Linked DNA regions of Sporomusa termitida. The main gene of each other region encodes a partner of the protein of the gene in region 2 in a complex. Links are inferred from orthologs where the notes say so. Each region holds a gene or a part of one and is shown on either strand. Other genes may lie near its edges.

Evidence for each region.
Region 1: the proteins of secA (region 2) and secY are in contact, whole or in part, in a crystal structure (PDB 3DIN), measured with the Thermotoga maritima proteins. The link is inferred for Sporomusa termitida from one-to-one orthologs. Residues at the interface, in WP_004082002.1 of Thermotoga maritima: Glu261, Ala262, Arg263, Lys300, Ala301, Arg302, Thr303, Ile304, Ile305, Leu323, Tyr324, Asp325, Pro326, Val329, Ser330, Tyr333, Ile336, Lys340, Phe345, Val349, Glu363, Phe364, Tyr374, Ser375, Gly376, Gly377, Glu393, Ile395, Thr482, Ser483; in WP_004081795.1 of Thermotoga maritima: Glu108, Gly109, Glu110, Glu111, Ala236, Glu237, Arg238, Arg239, Ile240, Thr241, Ile242, Gln243, Tyr244, Ala245, Arg246, Arg247, Val248, Thr249, Gly250, Arg251, Arg252, Val253, Tyr254, Gly256, Ala257, Ser258, Thr259, Tyr260, Leu261, Pro262.

Annotation. Positions count from the first base shown.
Region 1 is NZ_CP036259.1:58,211-68,262, reverse strand. Bases 769-3,754 are described here. They hold secY (preprotein translocase subunit SecY), read right to left. Parts: upstream 2,897-3,754; coding sequence 1,640-2,896; downstream 769-1,639. Other genes in these bases: rpsE (30S ribosomal protein S5), read right to left, coding at 3,581-3,754; rpmD (50S ribosomal protein L30), read right to left, coding at 3,383-3,568; rplO (50S ribosomal protein L15), read right to left, coding at 2,897-3,337; SPTER_RS00395 (adenylate kinase), read right to left, coding at 973-1,626; map (type I methionyl aminopeptidase), read right to left, coding at 769-976. Also shown: more of map, read right to left, coding at 230-768; more of rpsE, read right to left, coding at 3,755-4,081; rplR (50S ribosomal protein L18), read right to left, coding at 4,099-4,461; rplF (50S ribosomal protein L6), read right to left, coding at 4,500-5,051; rpsH (30S ribosomal protein S8), read right to left, coding at 5,183-5,581; SPTER_RS00355 (type Z 30S ribosomal protein S14), read right to left, coding at 5,613-5,798; rplE (50S ribosomal protein L5), read right to left, coding at 5,923-6,465; rplX (50S ribosomal protein L24), read right to left, coding at 6,496-6,834; rplN (50S ribosomal protein L14), read right to left, coding at 6,853-7,221; rpsQ (30S ribosomal protein S17), read right to left, coding at 7,304-7,603; rpmC (50S ribosomal protein L29), read right to left, coding at 7,603-7,800; rplP (50S ribosomal protein L16), read right to left, coding at 7,790-8,266; rpsC (30S ribosomal protein S3), read right to left, coding at 8,266-8,943; rplV (50S ribosomal protein L22), read right to left, coding at 8,969-9,301; rpsS (30S ribosomal protein S19), read right to left, coding at 9,352-9,633; rplB (50S ribosomal protein L2), read right to left, coding at 9,739-10,052. UniProt on the Escherichia coli protein: The central subunit of the protein translocation channel SecYEG. Consists of two halves formed by TMs 1-5 and 6-10.
Region 2 is NZ_CP036259.1:3,492,054-3,502,246, forward strand. What follows is about bases 2,346-5,472. They hold secA (preprotein translocase subunit SecA), read right to left. Parts: upstream 5,107-5,472; coding sequence 2,584-5,106; downstream 2,346-2,583. Other genes in these bases: SPTER_RS16405 (cytochrome b/b6 domain-containing protein), read right to left, coding at 5,297-5,472. In the rest of the region: SPTER_RS16385 (DUF5693 family protein), read right to left, coding at 1-676; SPTER_RS16390 (LmeA family phospholipid-binding protein), read right to left, coding at 737-1,429; more of SPTER_RS16405, read right to left, coding at 5,473-5,995; SPTER_RS16410 (iron hydrogenase small subunit), read right to left, coding at 6,037-6,324; SPTER_RS16415 ([FeFe] hydrogenase, group A), read right to left, coding at 6,337-7,596; SPTER_RS16420 (hypothetical protein), read left to right, coding at 7,870-8,100; SPTER_RS16425 (hypothetical protein), read right to left, coding at 8,254-8,688; hpf (ribosome hibernation-promoting factor, HPF/YfiA family), read right to left, coding at 9,626-10,174. UniProt on the Escherichia coli protein: Required for protein export, interacts with the SecYEG preprotein conducting channel.

The DNA.
Region 1 (10,052 bases), 3.4 Mb from region 2 along the record:
ACCGCCGGTTAAAGCTTCCGCCACATCGTTAGCGATAGAATGCCTTTTTACGTGCTTAACGTTCTTTTTCTTAGGGCTTATGACCTTACGTCCGCGTCCGTCAGCTATCAGAAGAGTTTGTGGCTTAGACCACCCTAGTACCACATAAGCATGACCTGCATCACGTCCTGCTAATGATACCACAATGTGCCCCGGGTTAATAGTTCCATCCGGCACAAGCCGTCTCCTCCTATAGTTTTGTTAATATTTCCGGACCATCGGCCGTGATGGCAATCGTGTGTTCAAAATGAGCCGAACGCTTGCCGTCAGCAGTCACTACTGTCCAGTTGTCGCTCAAGGTCTTAACCTCATGAGTCCCTGCGTTAATCATAGGCTCTATGGCTAATGTCATACCAGATTTTAAGCGCGGGCCGCGTCCAGGTAGCCCATAGTTAGGTATTTGCGGATCTTCGTGCATATTTCTGCCGATACCATGCCCGACGAAGTCACGCACTACCCCATAACCATGTTCTTCAGCGTAGGCTTGAATGCTATGCGAAACGTCACCTAAACGGCTGCCGGCAATAGCTTTCTCAATCCCTTTATATAGCGACTGTTCGGTAACTTCGATAAGTTTTCCGACTTCGGCATCCACGTCGCCTACCGGCACTGTAATCGCAGCATCGCCGCAATAGCCATTGATGATGGCACCGATGTCAATACTTACATTATCTCCATTTTTTAACCTTTTTAATCCAGGAATGCCATGAACTACCTCATCATTAACCGAGGCGCAAATGTTGCCGGGAAAGCCATGATACCCTTTAAAGGCCGGCTCTGCGCCCTTGCTTTTGATATACTGCTCAGCAATCCTGTCAAGCGCCAGTGTAGTGACATCAGGTTTTACCGCTTTTTTAACTTCAACAAGCGTCTCTGCCACTATCCGCCCGGCATCACGCAGGTAGTTTAATTCCCTTTGTGATTTTAATATGATCATACTTGCCCGCCTCTCAGGCTATTGACAATGTCTTGCAGGACATCATCGATGGGCTGCAAACCGTTGATTTCGGTGTACAGGCCTTTGTCCTGATAGTACTCAATCAGCGGCTGGGTTTGCGTCTGATATACCGCCAGACGGTGAGTCACTGTTTCTTCCCGGTCGTCATCACGCTGATATAGCTCACCACTGCACTTATCACACACACCGATCGCTTGCGGGGCATTGAAGGTTACATGGTAGGTAGCGCCACAGCTTTTGCAAATCCGCCGCCCGGTCATACGGCCAACCAGCTCAGACCCCGGGGCAGTAATATTGATAACCCGGTCAAGTTTGATGATAAGTTCGGTCAGGGTGCGGTCAAGGGCCTCGGCCTGGGCGATGGTGCGGGGGAAACCGTCAAGGATAAATCCCGTCTTGCAGTCGTCTTTAGCCAAACGTTCTTTTACTATGCCGATGGTCACACTGTCTGGCACCAACTGTCCGCCATCCATGCAGGCTTTCGCCTGTTTGCCAAGCGCAGTGCCCTCTTTGACGGCCGCCCGGAACATATCACCGGTTGAGATGTGGGGAATTTTAAAGTTTTCTACCAGTTTGGCCGCCTGCGTGCCTTTGCCGGCACCAGGCGGACCCATTAAGAGAATAAACATGACCACTTACCTCCTACTTCATGAAGCCTTGGTAGTGGCGCATGAGTACCAGCGCCTCTATTTGCTTCATGGTATCCAGAGCCACACCTACTACGATTAAGAGGGCAGTACCGCCAAAGTATACCCCTTGGACGTTGGTTACTGCACCAACAAAATTCGGCAGTATTGCGATTATGGCCAGGAAGATTGATCCGGCCAGAGTAATTCTGGTCATAACCCGGTCTAAATAATCGGCGGTAGGTTTACCCGGCCTGATACCGGGAATAAACCCGCCGTGTTTTTTCATGTTCTCTGCCATATCTGATATGTTCATAGTAACCGCAGTGTAGAAGTACGTAAAAAACACGATTAGCAGCGCATACAACACCGTTTGCACCGGCGTGCCCCACGCAAACCACCCTGCCACTGTTTTTACCCAGGGTACTTCAATAAACTGGGCAATAGTTACCGGGAACATCAGCACAGATGACGCAAAGATTATCGGAATAACACCCGCTTGGTTAACCTTAAGCGGTATATGCGTGGAATGACCGCCATACATTTTCCGGCCAACTACCCGCTTGGCATACTGCACGGGGATGCGGCGCTGACCTTGCTGTATCGCGATTACGAAAACAATCATAGCAAGAGCGATGATCAGGAACAGAAAGACGTTGAAAATATTAATTGTGCCGGCGCTGACATATTCATACATTGTATACAGGCCGCTGGGAAGACTGGAAACGATACCGGCAAAGATAATGAGTGATATGCCATTACCAATACCTTTTTCAGTGATCTGTTCACCCAACCACATAAGAAAAGTCGTACCTGCAGTCAATGTTAGCGCTACAAGTAATATGGAGCCAATACCTGGGTTAATAATTGCTGCTTTTAGACCGAATGCCATTCCTATTGCCTGGATAAAGCCAAGACCAACAGTACCATACCGGGTAATCTGGGTAATTTTCTTGCGGCCCTCATCGCCTTCTTTGGCCCATTGTTCGAATTTCGGCACAACTACGGTGAGTAGCTGCATAATAATCGAAGCATTGATGTAGGGGGTAATACTCATGGCAAATATGGAGAATTTGCTCAAAGCACCGCCGGAAAACAGATCTAGCAGCCCAAACAGATTACCGCTGGTAAACAGCTGCTCGATAACGGCGGCGTTTACTCCCGGTACCGGGATATGTGTACCCAACCTGAATACCAAGAACATGACCAAGGTGAAAGCAATTTTTTGCCTCAGTTCAGTAATCCGAAAAATGTTCGAGAGCTGTGACAGCAATTAAATCACCTCGACTGTACCGCCGGCAGCCTGAATTTTTTCAGCGGCCGACTTAGTAAAGCCATTGGCTTTAACGGTTAAAGCCTTGGTAAGCTCGCCATTGCCCAGAATTTTAAGACCATCAAGCACTTTTTTGACTACACCGGCATCTACCAACGCTTCCAGATCCACAACCGCACCGTTGTCAAAACGGTTGAGAACTTCCACGTTAATCTCGCTGTATTGTTTAGCGAAGATATTGGTAAAGCCGCGTTTCGGCAGTCTTAAGTACAAGGGCTTTTGGCCGCCTTCAAAACCTGGACGCACACCGCCGCCGGCACGGGCATTCTGACCTTTATGGCCTTTACCGGCAGTTTTGCCAAGACCGGAACCAAGACCGCGGCCGATACGGGTGCGAACCTTTTTTGAACCAGGCGCTGGAGCTAATTCATGTAATTTCATTAACAGCACCTCCTTGAACTAATATATTGGTTATTGTTGTTTGCTTTATTCTGCAACTGTTTCTACGGTAACAAGGTGTTCTACCTTGCGAACCATACCCTTGATTGCCGCACTATCTTCCTTGACTACAGTGCTGTTGGTTTTCCTGAGGCCCAATGCAGCTACTGTTGCACGTTGGTCTTCAGGTCTGCCAATCAGACTGCGAGTTAAAGTAATTTTAAGCTTCGCCATTGTGTTACCTCCTTAACCCAACAGTTCCTGAACGGTTTTGCCACGCAGGCTGGCAACCTCTTCAGCCCGTTTAAGCTGGCTGAGACCGGCAATGGTAGCCCGGACCATATTGTTGGCGTTAGACGAACCAAGCGATTTAGTCAGGATGTCGTGAATACCGGCAAGTTCAAGCACAGCACGGGCTGGGCCGCCGGCGATTACGCCTGTGCCTTCGGAAGCAGGCTTTAATAACACTCTGCCAGCGCCAAACTCACCCAAGATTTGATGAGGAATAGTGGTGCCGACAATGGGAACCTTAATCAGGCTTTTTTTAGCGTCTTCCACGCCTTTACGGATAGCTTCCGGTACTTCAGCAGCTTTGCCTAAACCGAAGCCTACATGGCCGTTGCCATCGCCGACAACTACCAGAGCGCTGAAAGAAAAACGCCTGCCGCCTTTTACTACCTTGGCGACCCGGTTAATGAATACCACTTTTTCTTTAAGATCAAGACCGGTGTAATCAATTCTGGCCATTTATTTCCCTCCTTTTCTTAGAATTCAAGTCCGGCTTCGCGAGCAGCAGCAGCCAGGGCGGCGATGCGGCCGTGATAGATATAGCCGGCACGATCAAATACCACTTTCGTGATTCCTTTTTCCAGGGCCCGCTTGGCGATTGCCTCGCCTACAGCTTTAGCCGCATCAATGTTACCACCATACTCAACCTGTAAGTCTTTATCAAGGGTACTGGCCGCTACTAAAGTAGTGCCATTTTTATCGTTGATAATCTGAGCATAAATATGCTTCAAACTACGGAATACGTTGAGACGAGGGCGTTCGATGCTGCCGTTCAGAGTCTTCCGGGCTCTCAGTTGACGCTTTTGACGCCCGATGTTTTTACTTGGTTTACGCAGCAAGGTGTTCACTCCTTTCGCTTGAATTACCTCTGACAAGTTTATTTCTTGCCTTTACCGCCAGCTTTACCAACTTTGCGGCGAACAACTTCCCCTTCATACTTGACCCCTTTGCCTTTGTACGGTTCTGGTTCGCGATAGCCGCGGATTTTTGCAGCAAGTGCGCCGACAGCTTCTTTGTCAATACCAGAAACAACAATACGGTTAGGTGCCGGAACGTCAATTGCCAGACCTGCCGGCGGCTCAACCTCCAGTGGATGCGAGAAGCCTAAGGTGAGGGCCAGTTTCTGACCGGATTTAGCGGCACGGTAACCTACACCGGCAATTTCCAGAGTCTTTGCAAAGCCTTTAGTTACGCCTGTTACCATATTGCTGACAAGGGTCCGGGTTAACCCGTGGAGCGAACGGTGTTGCTTGTTATCTGTAGGCCGTTTGACGTTAATGATATCGCCTTCCCTTTCGATAATCATATCGGGATGGAGTTGGCGGGTCAGCTCGCCTTTCGGGCCTTTGACTGTTATCAGGTTGCTGTCGCCGATGGTTACGGTAACACCAGCAGGAACAGTGATGGGACTCCTACCAATTCTAGACATGTTGCACCTCCTGTTTTCGTGGGCTCGCTACGTTCGCATGTTCGATAATTCGGCTTACGTTGACTTTGCTATGCAAGCCAAATGTATGGTTTCTCGAACCTTCGAACCTCGACTCAGCGAACTCGCGATTTTTACCAAACGTATGCCAGTACTTCGCCGCCAAGACCTTCTTTACGGGCGGCTTTATCGCTCATAATGCCTTTAGATGTTGAGATAATCGCAATTCCGAGACCGCCCAGTACGCGGGGCAGCTGTTCTTTCTTAGCGTAAACGCGCAGACCGGGCTTAGAAATGCGCTTAATGCCAGTAATTACTTTTTCGCGGTTCGGCCCGTATTTAAGGCTAACCCGCAGCATTCCCTGTTTGCCATCTTGCAGTGTGTCGTAGTCTCTGATAAAACCTTCGTCTTTCAGAATCTGGGCTACGGCTTTCTTGATGTTGGATGCTGGAATCTCGACTTTATCGTGAAAAACCGAGTTGGCGTTGCGAATGCGAGTAAGCATGTCGGCAATCGGATCGGTCATTACCATGGTTTAGAACCCCCTTCCTATATGTTGCTGCTTACCAGCTTGCCTTTGTTACTCCAGGAATGGCGCCTTTGTAGCTCAGTTCCCGGAAACAAATCCGGCACATTTCAAATTTGCGCATATATCCGTGCGGACGACCACATATTTTGCAGCGATTGTACTTACGCACTTTAAATTTAGGCTCGTTTTTCCATTTCTCAATTAAAGCCTTTTTGGCCACCGAATTCCCTCCTTTTTATCCACTGTTGACTATAAACAGGTTTCAGCCGCAAGACGCTGCCGCGCCGCGGCTCAGACAATGTCCTGAAACTTACGACGCAGGTGGGCGTCACCGGGCAGAAGTCTTATGCCGTAAACGGCATCCCCATCAATCGTAACAGTTCTCTGGCTTCTTCATCAGTCTTGGCTGTGGTAACAATGATGATATCCATGCCGCGTATCTTATCTACTTTATCGTAGTCGATCTCGGGAAAAATCAGTTGTTCTTTAATACCCAGTGTGTAATTGCCGCGTCCGTCAAAGGATTTAGGGCTTATACCGCGGAAGTCACGTACCCGTGGCAGCGAGATGTTGAAGAGTTTGTCAAGGAATTGGTACATCCGCTCGCCGCGCATGGTTACCTTAGCACCAATCGGCATACCCTCACGGATTTTAAAAGCAGCGATGGATTTCTTAGCTTTGGTGATTACCGGTTTCTGCCCGGAAATCATTGTCATATCGCCTACTGCGGCGTCGAGAACTTTGGGGTTGCCAACTGCTTCACCGACCCCCATATTGATTACTACTTTCTCGACTTTAGGAATCTCCATAACATTTTTGTAACCAAACTTTTCCATCATCGCTTTAGTTACTTCATTTATATATTTTTCTTTAAGCCTTGTAGCCATAAGTTAACCTCCTTTCAGGGAAGATGGTTTTTACTTGTCTTTATCGATAACTTCACCGCAGTGTTTGCAGGCACGGGCAAATGCGCCGCCGGCAACCTGGGCTTTTTTAATACGGGTAGGTTTGCTGCATGCCGGACATACCAGCATAACTTTGGCAGAAGCAAGCGGCGCTTCTTTTACCAGAATACCGCCTTGAGGCGCTTTTTGGCTGGGTTTTGTGTGGCGTTTTACTTTATTGATACCTTCTACCACAACCTTGCCTTTTTTAGGCAGCGCTTCTACGATCTTACCTTGTTTGCCTTTATCTTTACCAGACAACACAACAACTTTATCGCCTTTTTTTACATGCAATTTTTGGGCTTCGGACACTCCGGACACCTCCTTAATCTAGATAACCTCAGGCGCCAGTGAGATAATTTTCATGAAATCTTTGTCCCTGAGTTCGCGGGCAACAGGTCCAAATATCCGTGTACCTCTCGGGCTTTTATCTTCTTTTATAACAACGGCAGCGTTTTCATCAAACTTGATGTACGAACCGTCCGGACGACGTAATCCCTTACTGGAACGAACAACAACGGCTTTAATTACATCGCCTTTCTTGACAACGCCACCGGGTGTAGCGTCTTTAACAGCGGCCACGATAACGTCGCCAATGTTGGCATAGCGGCGATATGAGCCGCCCAGTACGCGGATGCACATAATTTGCTTTGCGCCGGTATTATCAGCAACATTCAGTATACTCTGTTGTTGAATCATAGTGCTTATCCTCCTTCCTTATGTGACTCGATGCCAGCTTAAGACCTCGAGCTTTAGAAGCTTGCTTGACTGTGCGGAACAACTATCTTGCTCTCTCGAGAACTTCCACCACACGCCAGCGTTTTTCCTTAGACAGCGGGCGGGTTTCCATGATTTTAACGGTATCACCAACATGGCTTTCGTTATTCTCATCATGAGCTTTAAACTTTACCGTTTGTTTAACTGATTTATGATACAGCGGATGACGTACCAAACGCTCAACCGCGATGACTACAGTTTTGTCCATTTTATCGCTAACTACTTTACCGATCCGGACTTTACGCTCATTTCTTTCAACGGTCACTCTGCATTGCCTCCCTTCATACTCACTAACATGGTCCATTACTGAGCCTTAAGTTCACGCTGGCGCTGAACAGTTTTAATGCGGGCAATTGTTTTCTTGACGGCCGGAATCCGCATCGGGTTATCCAGCTGGCCGGTAGCATGTTGGAACCGCAGGTTAAACAGTTCTTCTTTCAGCTTCGTAAAATTTTGCTCAAGTTCGGCTGCACTCATATCGCGGATATCTTTAGCCTTCATTTACTTCACCACCTGCTTTAGCATTGACACCAGGTGCGTCCATGTCCAAATCCGCGGTTTCCTCCCGCGTAACGAACTTGGTCTTAATCGGCAGTTTGTGAGCAGCAAGACGCATTGCTTCACGCGCTGTTTCTTCCGGCACGCCATCCATTTCAAACATGACGCGGCCGGGTTTCACGACAGCAACCCAGTATTCCGGTGAGCCTTTACCACTACCCATGCGGGTTTCGGCGGGCTTAGCAGTAATCGGTTTATCAGGAAATATTTTTATCCAGACTTTACCGCCACGCTTAATGTAACGGGTCATGGCAATACGGGCTGCTTCAATCTGCCGGTTGGTAATCCAAGCCGGTTCAAGAGCGACCAGGCCGAACTCACCGTGAGAAACCATATTGCCTTTAGTGGCTTTGCCTTTCATCCGTCCGCGAAATTGCTTGCGGTGTTTCACTCTCTTAGGAATCAGCATTATTTCTCGCCCCCTTCAACGGCGGCAGCGGCGACAACAGTCTTTTTAGCCTCAGGCAGGATTTCACCCTTGTAAATCCAGACTTTTACACCGATCCGGCCATAGGTGGTATGAGCTTCGGCAGTGCCGTAATCAATATCGGCCCGCAAGGTGTGCAGGGGAATACTGCCTTCACGGTAGCTTTCGGTACGGGCAATTTCAGCGCCGCCTAAACGACCGCCGACCATTACCTTAATCCCTTTGGCGCCCATACGGATGGTACGGGTTACCGATTGCTTCATTGCCCGGCGGAAAGCAATACGTTTCTCAAGCTGAGCGGCAATGTTTTCAGCGACCAAAGTCGCATCAAGTTCGGCTTGCTTAATCTCGGCAATATTGACTTCAATATTTTTGCCGGTAAGGTCTTTCAGCCATCTCTTAATGTTTTCAATGCCACTGCCGCCACGACCAATCACCATACCAGGCTTAGCAGTGTGAATAGTAACTTTAACCCGGTTAGCCGCACGTTCAATAATGATTTGCGACACATTGGAAGTATAAAGTTTTTCTTTCAGCATATCACGCATTTTAATATCTTCATGCAAATTTTTTGCATAATCTTTGTCGGCATACCATTTCGCATCCCAGGTTTTCACAATGCCAAGACGAAGACCATGCGGATTAACTTTTTGACCCACTAAATTTCCCTCCTTCGTCGTTAGCTTATCTTTCTTTCACAACCAATGTTACATGGCTGGTACGCTTTAAAATTTTGAACGCCTGCCCGCGTGAGCGCGGATGAATACGTTTCAAGGTTGGCCCCTGATCAACAAACGCCTGTGACACATAGAGAGCATCAACATTCAGGTCATAGTTGTGTTCAGCATTAGCGATAGCTGATTTCAGCACTTTTTCCAGAACTTCCGCTCCAACTTTCGGAGTGTATTTTAAAATCGCAAAAGCCTCGCCCACATTTTTGCCGCGAATTAAGTCAATCACGATGCGGATTTTGCGGGGTGCAATGCGAATATGTCTGGCAATTGCTTTAGCTTCCATATATTTAACCCCCTTCCGGCCTCTAATCCCGGATTTTTGCAAAGCGTATGTTATCTTACCCCAGTGGACCGTTCAGAGCCGCTGTGGCCTTTATAAGTCCGCGTCGGCGCAAATTCGCCAAGTTTATGGCCAACCATGTCTTCGGTAACATATACCGGCACATGTTTGCGGCCGTCATGGACAGCCAGGGTGTGGCCGACAAAGGTTGGCAGTATCGTCGAGCTGCGCGACCAGGTCTTAATAACCTTTTTATCATTTTTAGCATTGAGCGCGTCAATTTTCTTGATCAGGCTTTCATGCACATAAGGTCCTTTTTTAATTGATCTTGACACTTAAATAGCCTCCTTTCGCTTCGTTAGCGGATTCGTTAATTCGTGAATTCGCCCTACGGCCAATCCTCTCGAACAACCGAACCTCGACCTATCGATCAATCGAAATTACTTCCGTTTCTTAACAATCAGCTTGTCAGAAGCTTTGCTTCTCCGGGTTTTCGCACCCATTGCGCATTTGCCCCACGGAGTAACCGGATGTTTCCGACCGATAGGCGAACGGCCTTCACCACCGCCATGCGGATGGTCAATCGGGTTCATTGCGACACCGCGGTTAGCAGGACGGATACCGAGCCAACGCGAACGGCCGGCTTTCCCGATGGTGATATTTTCATGTTCAAGGTTGCCTACCTGACCGATAGTAGCCCGGCAGTTAATATGAACTTTACGCAGCTCGCCTGATGGCAGTCTGAGGAGTGCAT
Region 2 (10,193 bases):
AAATCATGGCACTCAGATTTTTTATGCCGGCTAAACGGCCGAATACGGCATTGACATCAGCCGGGGTCACCTTGGTATAGTTAGTCGGCCGGGGCACTACATAAAAGCCAAGCTCGTCAACCTTAGCCAGTTCATCGGCCGGCAAGCCCAAATTCCATTTGACTGCTTTCTCAAAATTGGCTTTGGCGGCCAGCACCGGCCGGTCCCCGCCGGCCAGTAAGGTAACCCGGCCCGGCCCCAGGCGGCGTTCCAGATCGCTCTGGACTTCGGCGAAAACCTTGGTATCCTGCCCGGCCACATACACGTCTTCCGCTGCAATCCTGCCCTCGGCCAGCAAATTTTGCCAGAACGGGTCTGTAAGCGTACCCGTACGATTCTGGTGGAGAATATCCGCACCGGGCAGTGCTGTTACCTTGCCGTTCTTATTAAGCTTTTCCAGAGTGGTTTCATATACCGCCAGGGAGGTAATGCCGGCGGCCTTAAACCGGGCCAGCAGGCTGTCAGCTTGAATACCTTCAATTTGGGCCAGTTCCACAAGGTCTTCATACTCCATGACCAGTTCCACAGTGGAATTCGCCTGTTCCACCTGGTAACGCTGCCAGGCAACTACCCCGGCCGCCAACAGCCCGATGATGATGAGGCCGATTAACAGCTTATTATATGTAAAGGTTGTCAAAATCTCTCCACCCTTTTTGAAACTGCCAGCTACCTGCGGTTTCAATTGAATTACCAGATACTAGGGCCGATTATCTGTATAGATAGTCACTTGTCCCTGTTCAATAACAATATCACGCACATTAACGCCAAATGGCAGTTTTTTGAGATCAAGCAGCGACACCTCGGTCAGCAGTGAGCCGCCGATATTACCGACAGGGGTATTATTCAGCCAAAACCGGTCGGCCACAAAATTAATGCTGCGCTGCTCCCGGTCACCGGTAATCCGGCCTTCCAGCTTGATATCAACCCGGGCAATCCCCCCCAGGGTCAGGGCGCTGTCAACCTCCACCTTACCGGGGGAAAGGGTAACAGCGGCATTTTTGACACCTTTTACCGCGCTATTCAAAAATGCCGCCAGTTCCTCCTGCGTAATGGTGGTCGTAATTACGGCATCATCAACCTGCCGGAGCACCAGGGCCCGTTTCGTCAGCAGGGACGTCATATCGACAGCAACACCGGTTAAGACAATATGCATATTCCGCAAGGTAAGCTTGCCGGTCTTAACGTCGCTGACGTCCGCCGACACCCGGTCAAACGTACCGCCCAGCATGAAGACAGCCGGGCTTTTTTCCACTTTGGCGACTACCTGCCTGCTGCCGGTCAGGTCACGCAGCCCCAGGGCCACAGCATCAGATACCACCTTGGGCAGCACGATCTCGACCGCCGCTAACACCATGGTGAAAAACAGAATGATGGTTGTCAGGCGCTTCATGTCCTACCGCCCCCTTTGCGCACTGTCTACGCTATCCCTGTGTATTCAGATCACTCTTTAAATAGGCTTCCAGAAACAAGTCGATCTCTCCGTCCATAACGGCCTGGACATTGCCGGTCTCGGCCGCGGTGCGGTGGTCTTTCACCAGGTTGTAGGGATGAAACACGTAAGAACGGATTTGGCTGCCCCATTCAATCGCCTGATATTCGCCGCCTAATTCCGCTTTCTTATCATCCTGTTTCTGCCGCTCCAGCTCAAACAGCCGCGCCCGCAGCAGGCGCATGCACTGCTCACGGTTTTGAATCTGGGACCGTTCACTCTGACACTGGACAACAACACCGGTAGGCAGATGCGTGATCCGGACCGCCGAGTCCGTTTTGTTGATATGCTGCCCGCCGGCACCGCTGGCCCGGAAGGTATCTACCCGCAAATCAACCGGATTAATGGTAATCTCCACCGAGTCATCAATCTCAGGCATGACGTCAACGGCCGCAAATGAGGTATGCCGGCGGCCGCTGGCATCAAACGGTGAGATACGGACCAGGCGGTGCACGCCCTTTTCGGCTTTTAAATAACCGTAGGCATTGCTGCCGCTGATCATAAGGGTCACACTTTTTACCCCGGCTTCATCACCGGCCAGAAAGTCCAGTGTTTCCACCTTAAAGTTTCGTTTTTCCGCCCAGCGGACATACATGCGGAGCAGCATCTGGGCCCAGTCCTGGGCCTCAGTGCCGCCGGCCCCGGCATGCAGGGTCAAAATGGCATTGTTGCCGTCATATTCCCCGGACAGCATCAGCGTCAGCGCCGCCTGCTCCAGCTCCCGCTCCAGCCCGGCGATACTGGCGGTGATTTCGGTATATACACTCTCGTCAGCCTCTTCAATGCCCAGCTGCCACAGGGTGGCCAGATCGCTGTGACGGACAGCCAGCTCGCGGTGCTGGCCGATACTGTCCTTCAGGCGGGTAACCTCCTGCGCTATTTTCTGCGCTTCCTCAGGCTGTTCCCAGAAAGCCGGATCACTCATCCGATCTTCTAATTCTTCAATACGTTCCGATTTGCCGGCAACGTCAAAGAGAAGCCCTCATTTCCTCAAGCCGGTGGGCCAGGGCCTCAATCGACCCGCGTAAATCCTCTAACAGCACACTCTCACTCTCCTATTTGGCCCCGCAGCAGCGTTTATACTTTTTACCGCTGCCGCAGGGACACAGTTCATTGCGGCCGGTGGTATCGGCATTAACGACAGGCTCGGCCGGCTGGGCCTGCCTGTCGCCCTCTTCCCCGCCGCGGCCGGCCTGGGCCTGCCGCAGATGATCCTCAGGCTGGGCCTGGGAAATAATATTAACCCGGAAGATATAACGGACAATATCTTCCTGTACAGATTCAATCATTTGCTGGAACATATCAAAGCCTTCGAGCTTATACTCAATCAGCGGGTCTTTCTGCCCATAGGCCCGCAAGCCAATCCCCTGCCGCAGCATTTCCATGGCGTCAAGGTGATCCATCCATTTGGCGTCCACAGTTTTGAGCATAACCACTTTTTCCAGTTCGCGCATATTGTCGGGGCCAAACAGGGCCTCCCGGCCGCTGTAGGCGGTGTCGGCCGCTTTCAGCAGCTCTTCTTTGAGCTCTTCCCGGCTCAGAGTGTCAAGCACTTCCACCTTAAGCTCGCCGGCCGGGGCAAAGAAGCCCTCACAGTATTCAATCAGCCCGGCATAATCCCAGTCTTCCGGATACAGCTTTTCATTGGCATACAGGTCCATCCCATGATCGACAAGCTTTTCAATCATATTAAAGATATTTTCTTTCAGATTATCCCCCAGCAGAATTTTCTTCCGCTGACTATAGATAACCTCACGCTGCTGGTTCATTACATTATCATATTCAAGCACATACTTGCGGATGTCAAAATTACGGGCTTCCACCTTTTTCTGGGCTTGCTCAATCGAACGGGTAATCAGCGCATGTTCAATCGGCTCATCTTCCTCCATGCCCAGTTTATCCATAATACCGGCAATATTATCAGAGCCGAACAGGCGCATCAGATCGTCTTCCAGCGACAGGTAAAAACGGGATGACCCCGGGTCCCCCTGGCGTCCGGCCCGGCCGCGCAGCTGGTTATCAATCCGCCGGCTCTCATGCCGTTCAGTCCCGATAATATGCAGCCCGCCCAGGTCGGACACCCCGGCCCCCAGGACAATGTCGGTCCCCCGGCCGGCCATATTGGTCGCAATTGTCACCGCCCCGGCCTGTCCGGCCTGCGCAATAATCTGCGCTTCCATTTCATGGTATTTGGCATTCAGAACATTATGGCGCACACCCTGCTTTTTGAGCATCGCCGACAGATCCTCGGACTGCACAATGGAGGTCGTGCCGACAAGCACCGGCTGGGATTTGCCATGTTTCTCGGCAATCTCGCTGACAACCGCTTTATACTTGGCCCGCTTGGTTTTAAAGATAATATCAGGAAAATCCTGCCGCTGCATCTCCCGGTTCGGGGGAATAACCACAACATCAAGATGATAAATTTTCCGGAATTCAGGCTCTTCGGTCTTGGCAGTACCGGTCATGCCGGCCAGTTTCTTATACATACGGAAATAGTTCTGGAAAGTAATGGTCGCCAGTGTCTGGCTTTCCCGCTCGATTTTTACGCCTTCCTTGGCCTCAATCGCCTGATGCAGACCGTCGGAATAGCGGCGGCCAAACATAAGCCGGCCGGTAAACTCGTCAACAATGATGACTTCACCGTCTTTAACCACATAATCGCGGTCCCGTTTCATCAGGGCATTGGCTTTCAGCGCCTGGTTAAAATGGTGGGACATCTCGATGTTTTCACTTTCATAGAGGTTCTGCACATTAAGCAGCTTTTCCGCTTTCGCCACCCCGGTCTCAGTAGGTGCTACCGTATGGGCTTTCTCGTCAATAGTGTAGTCTTCGCCTTCTGTTAGTTTGGGAACAACCTTCGCCAGTACATAATACATATCTGTCGATTTTTCGCCAGGCCCGGAAATAATCAGCGGTGTCCGCGCTTCATCCACCAGGATACTGTCCACTTCATCGACAATGGAGTAATTGAGCGGCCGCTGCACCATTTGTTCCGGGTAAATAACCATGTTGTCCCGGAGATAGTCAAAGCCAAATTCGTTATTGGTGCCATAGGTGACATCTGCACTGTAGGCCAGTTTGCGTTCATCAAAATCAAGCCCATGGACAATCAGCCCCACAGATAATCCAAGATAACGGTACAGCTTGCCCATCCACTCGCTGTCCCGCTTCGCCAGATAGTCATTAACGGTAACAACATGGACCCCTTTGCCGGTCAGGGCATTCAGGTATACCGGCAGGGTAGCCACCAGGGTTTTCCCCTCGCCGGTACGCATCTCGGCAATTTTACCCTCATGCAGGGTTATGCCGCCTACCATCTGTACATCAAAATGACGCATGGCCAGCACCCGGCGTGACGCTTCCCGCACCACAGCAAACGCCTCCGGCAGCAGCTCATCAATTGTCTGGCCCTTATCAAGGCGGCGCTTAAATTCAGCCGTCCTGGCCGTGAGGGTGGTATCGCTCATGCTCTGAAGCTCAGGTTCAAACGCATTGATTTTTTCCACAAGCAGCATCATGCGTTTGATCTCTTTTTCGTTATCATCACCAAATAAGTTTCGCAAAAATTTAAACAAATTATCACTCCCCGGTAAAACAAAGAATCTTATGTAACAAAGTTCAGACTGCGGTAAACAGTCATAGATATAGTATGTGCCTAATATATGATTTTAACAGATTCCCGGCATAAAGTCAAAAACCGGACAGCCTGGAAAAACGGAAAGAGATTACCCCGCAATGCGGAATAATCTCTCTTTTCAGCCTGTCCTATCCGGCCTGGTGCTGCCCGGGAGTGCTGGGTTTACTGCCTGGGACCGGCTCAATTTCATTGGCTATCCATAAGGGGTTATGATGTTCAGCTTCCTCAATCGTCTGCGTCCCATCCCCAAACATGCATAAAAACTCGCCCCAGTTATAGATACCGAGAAAGATATGGGCAAATACGGATAGTCCGAGGATAATCCCAATCACCAGATGGGCCATATCAAACCAGTACATAACCGCTTTCGGGGCTACAGGCAGGAACGCATATAACGCCCAGCCGGTAACAATTAAGATAATGCCGCCAAAAAACATCATAATCCCCAGCTGCTTCTGACCGGAGTTCATTTTTCCCATCGGCGGTACCGGAATGGTTTTGCCTAACAGCATCTTCTGCGGATAACCGCCGCCAACCAGTAGCCAGTCCTTATCCCGCTGATCCCAGGAAAATATGCGCCGCGTAAAAGCAACAATCCGGTCTAACCCAAATATCGTATAGAGAATACAGGCTATCGTAAGAATGGCGGCCCCAACAATATGGATCTGCATCAGCAGGTTTTGCAGATCATCACCAAATGGCTTCAGCCAGATAAAAAATCCGGTGATTGCCGCCGGTAAAAAACCGAGAATCAACCCCCAGTGAAATAGCCGCGAGATAAGTGGGTGCTTCAGTACCCGCGGGCCGTGTTCATCATGATGGCTCATCAGTCTATCCCTCCTACACCAGCTTAGTCCGGTTTACATATTTAGTTAGTATGAAAGAGTTCCTCGGCCAAATGGCTGAGCGGATTGTGGGCAAATTTTTTGTAGACATCGGTAACCGCCTGATTGTTGTGGCTTTGGCGGATCTTAGCCTTTTCATCATCTTTATATATGCCCTGGGCGCGCATTTTAATGTACTTGGTACGGTCCTGCACCAAGTCTGTGGCCACATACGCCCCGGTCCAGAGAACGGCGCCGGCCACGCCAACGATTCCTAAAAACTCACGCCGCGTAACCTTGACGGCTTTTTCCACATAATCATATCGTGCCATGTTGTCCCCTCCTTATGCCCAAGGCAGTACGGCCTTGGCTTTATCAAGCCATGAAGTACCCATCGGATTTATCGGCTGGCCACCACCGTTGACACAGCCGCCGGGACAGTTCATGATTTCGATGAAGTGATACGGTGACTTGCCGGCTTGCACCTCATCCAGCAGCGGTTTTACATTCTGTTTTGTGCCATGGGCTACGGCTACATTCAAGGTAACCGCGCTGCCGGTCTTGGCATCTTTCAGGGTAACAGCGGCTTCTTTTACGCCCTGGAGACCCCGTACCGGTTTAAATTCCAGCACATCCAGCTCTGTACCGGTGATAACAAAATAGGCTGTCCGCAGCGCAGCCTCCATTACACCGCCGGTATTGGCAAAGATGGTAGCCGCCCCGCTGTACTGAGCCAAAGGGTTGTCTTGATCACTATACTCCGCCACAGTCCGGACATTGATGTTCAGTTTTTTAAACAGGCGGGCCAGATCTCTGGTTGTGAGCACTACATCAATATCAGGATAGTCGCCTGATTGTCCCTGAGTTTGCCAATAGTGGGCGGCGCTGTGGAACTCAGGGCGCGAGGCCTCAAACTTTTTCGCAGTACAGGGCATAATCCCCACCATAAATACGTCCGCCGGCGCTACCTGCCATATCTCGGCCGCACCATAGGTTTTCCCCAGGGCGCCGGCCATCATCATCGGCGACTTGGCCGAGGACATATGGGGCAGCAGCTCCGGGTAATACAGCTCGGCATAGGTGACCCAGGCCGGGCAGCAGGAAGTAAACTGCGGCAATGGTCCTAAGTGATGCGCTGTCGGCTCACCCAGGGCATAGTGCCGGATCTTGGCGATCAGCTCCATTCCCTCTTCCATAATGGTCTGATCGGCCGTAAAGTTAGTGTCCAGAACCTTAAAACCAGCCTCTTTCATAGCCCCATACAGCTTTTCGGTAACCAGGCTGCCCGGCTCCATCCCAAACTCTTCCCCAATAGCGACGCGAACGGCCGGCGCTATTGTTCCCACTACCGTCACCTGCTTGTTCTTAAGCTTGTCGATCACCTGGTCCACGACGTCCACAGTATCCTGGGGCGCGCCGAAGGGACAGTTGATAAGACATTGACCACAAGACACACATTTTTCGCCGTCAATCTTATGTATGGCTCCATATTTACCCTCGATAGCATCGGTTGGGCAAAAAGCCTTACACGAATCACAGCCCTTGCATGTCTTGCGGTCAATTTCAATAATGCCGGTTTTTTCCTGTGCTTGAAAACCTTTCAAGACAAAACCTCCTCACCATAAAAATAATAATTAGTCCTTGAAACCGGGGAACTTTGTGAAAATTGGAACAATTTCGGCCCGTTGAATTGCTATGATTATATAAATACCTGCTATAACTGTAAATTATAAAATAGGTCTTGTCAATATTACGGACTTGTATCTGTAAGTTATTTATTTCACTACAAAGAAAAATCGCTTAGAAGTTTAATTTTTAGCCTCAGCGTGCATACTAATATAAAAGGTTATAGGGGTTTATCATCTGGGAGGGTTACCATGAGCCGTGATGTTTTAAATATACTGGATATTGCCGGCCAGCTTGCCGACCTGAAGGATGTCGATTACAGGAATACCCTGGCAATCGCCGTGCTTATTGAGCTGCTGATTGAAAAAGGCCTGTTCACCAGACAGGAATTTATGAAAAAGTCCCGGGAAATGGAGTCGGCATCGTTGGCCGAGATTATTCTGAAACGCCGTTCGGAGATACAAAGCCAGCGGCAAATGTAAAGGGGCTGTCGCCTAGCGAGCCCTCACAGCAAACAAACGACGGCCACCGGCAGCAGCCGGAAGCCGTCGTTTGTTGTAAAAGCAGGTTTGTGAAATACCAGCAATTACAGCTGGCTTAGACAAGCAGCGGGAGTGGCGCAAGCTGCTGCAGCCCTACCGGTGCAGGCAGGTCATAAGCTCCCGGCGGATCTGGCGGCTGTCCCGCAACCCCTGCCGGTAGGCAATTTCCGCCGCCTGCCCGGACTCCAGCGCCGTGAGTGCCTCGAAATCCATGACCAAACCGGTCATTTCCGGCTGCTGGGCCTTCAGGGCCCGGGCCAGTACCAGCAGCTTGCCCAGGGCGGCACTGACCTCGGCGGCGGTTTTACTGTAGCGGGCATCGTGGGTGCCGGCCAGGTTGAGGATCTGGTCCACCCTGGTAAACACGTACTGGTCAAAAACCTCGCTCAACAGCCTGGTCAGCATAACCCCACCCGCCTGTCCGGGCCGGGGCCGGCGCCGGCAGCCGGCGGCCCGGCGGGCAGCGGTGTCACGGCGGCGGACAGCGGGGAGCGCTGGCCGGAACCGGGTTCTTTGTTGGTCAAACAATTTTATCCCCCCTATACTTAGGCCGGGGCAGAAGGCTGCAGGCCCTGCCGCCGGCTGTTTACAGGGGGAAATTAAAAGAACGCAGGCGCAGGCTTTACCCTACACATGCGTTCTGCTTCGATAACTGCTACAGCCCCAATACCAAATAAGCCGGCTATACCCGGCTCGACAGCAAGGCGGTCAAAGCGGTAAGTCAGGGCTGGCCCTGCTGCTGCCAATTGGCTGAGGAGAGAAGGAATGATTTGCTGCATCGTCGCACTAACAGCCCGGCGCCGCCGGCAACGTCCCTTCTTATACCCGCGTCCCCCCGCTTGTGCTGGGGCAGAAACGCGGTGTATAATAGAAATGTCGTCGTGGACAGCTTGACTGTTACGTGTAGGTGTTATGGCACCTTGCGCGGGCCTGGAAGTGCTTCCAACACTTTCAGGTCACGGCGACTTTTAATTTCCACCTATTTCTAATTATAGCCTGTTTGCGGGGAATTGCAAGTAAAGTTACGCTGTTTCCCGGTTCTGGGCATAAGAAAAACCGCGGGCACGGTCTTTTGGCTTTGCGCATAGCAGATAATCCTGGACAGCAAGGGGATGGGCTTACTTTTGGCATTGCCCCAAAGTAACCAAAAGGTCTAGGCCCGGAGCCTCCAAAAGCTGAAAAGCCGGGCGGTATTCCTAAAATCCGCAAACTCGCTACGCGCTCAAACAGTGCGGATTTCTTAACGGCATACCGCCCGGCTTTTCTCCTGCGGACCGCTTTTTCCGGCAATGGCCGGGGGGTACCGGGGTTGCGGGGCCGCCATTTCCTTGCGCAAGCCGGACATTGACCTTGACTGCCCTTATTTTATAAGGACTTTCAGCCTCTTATAAATTCCGATACATTAAAAAAAGCGGCCGCCAGGCGTTTTTTTCAAAACGCCTGGCGGCACGCGCCCTGCTGGCCACTATTTAAATTCAGGTTCAATCAGACCGTACTGCCCGTCTTTCCGGCGGTATACGACATTAACCTCTTCCGTGTCTGCATTCATAAAAACGAAGAAATCATGGTTGATGAGGTTCATCTGCATAACAGCCTCATCGGCACTCATCGGCTTAACAGCAAAGCGTTTGGTTTTAACAATGCTGAACTCGTCTTCGCTGTCCAGGTGAGCTGCCGGCGATGCAGTCAGTATCAAATCAGTTTTAAAGCTGCCGCTTTTCAGCTTACGGGATAGTTTGGTTTTATATTTCTCAATTTGTTTTTCCAGTTTTTCAATAACCAAGTCAATAGAAGCGTACATATCGTTCGTAGATTCTTCACCCCGGAGGAGTATGCCGTTGATAGGCACCGTAACCTCGACAATGTGCCGGCCTTTATTAACAGTGAGGATTGCAGTAATCTCGCCTGTGCTGGCACCATCGAAGTATTTAGTGACTTTACCAACGCGTTTGGCGACATAGTCTTTTAGTGCAGGTGTAATCTCAATATTTTTTCCACGTACTGTAATTGCCATACTACCCATCCCCTTTCCT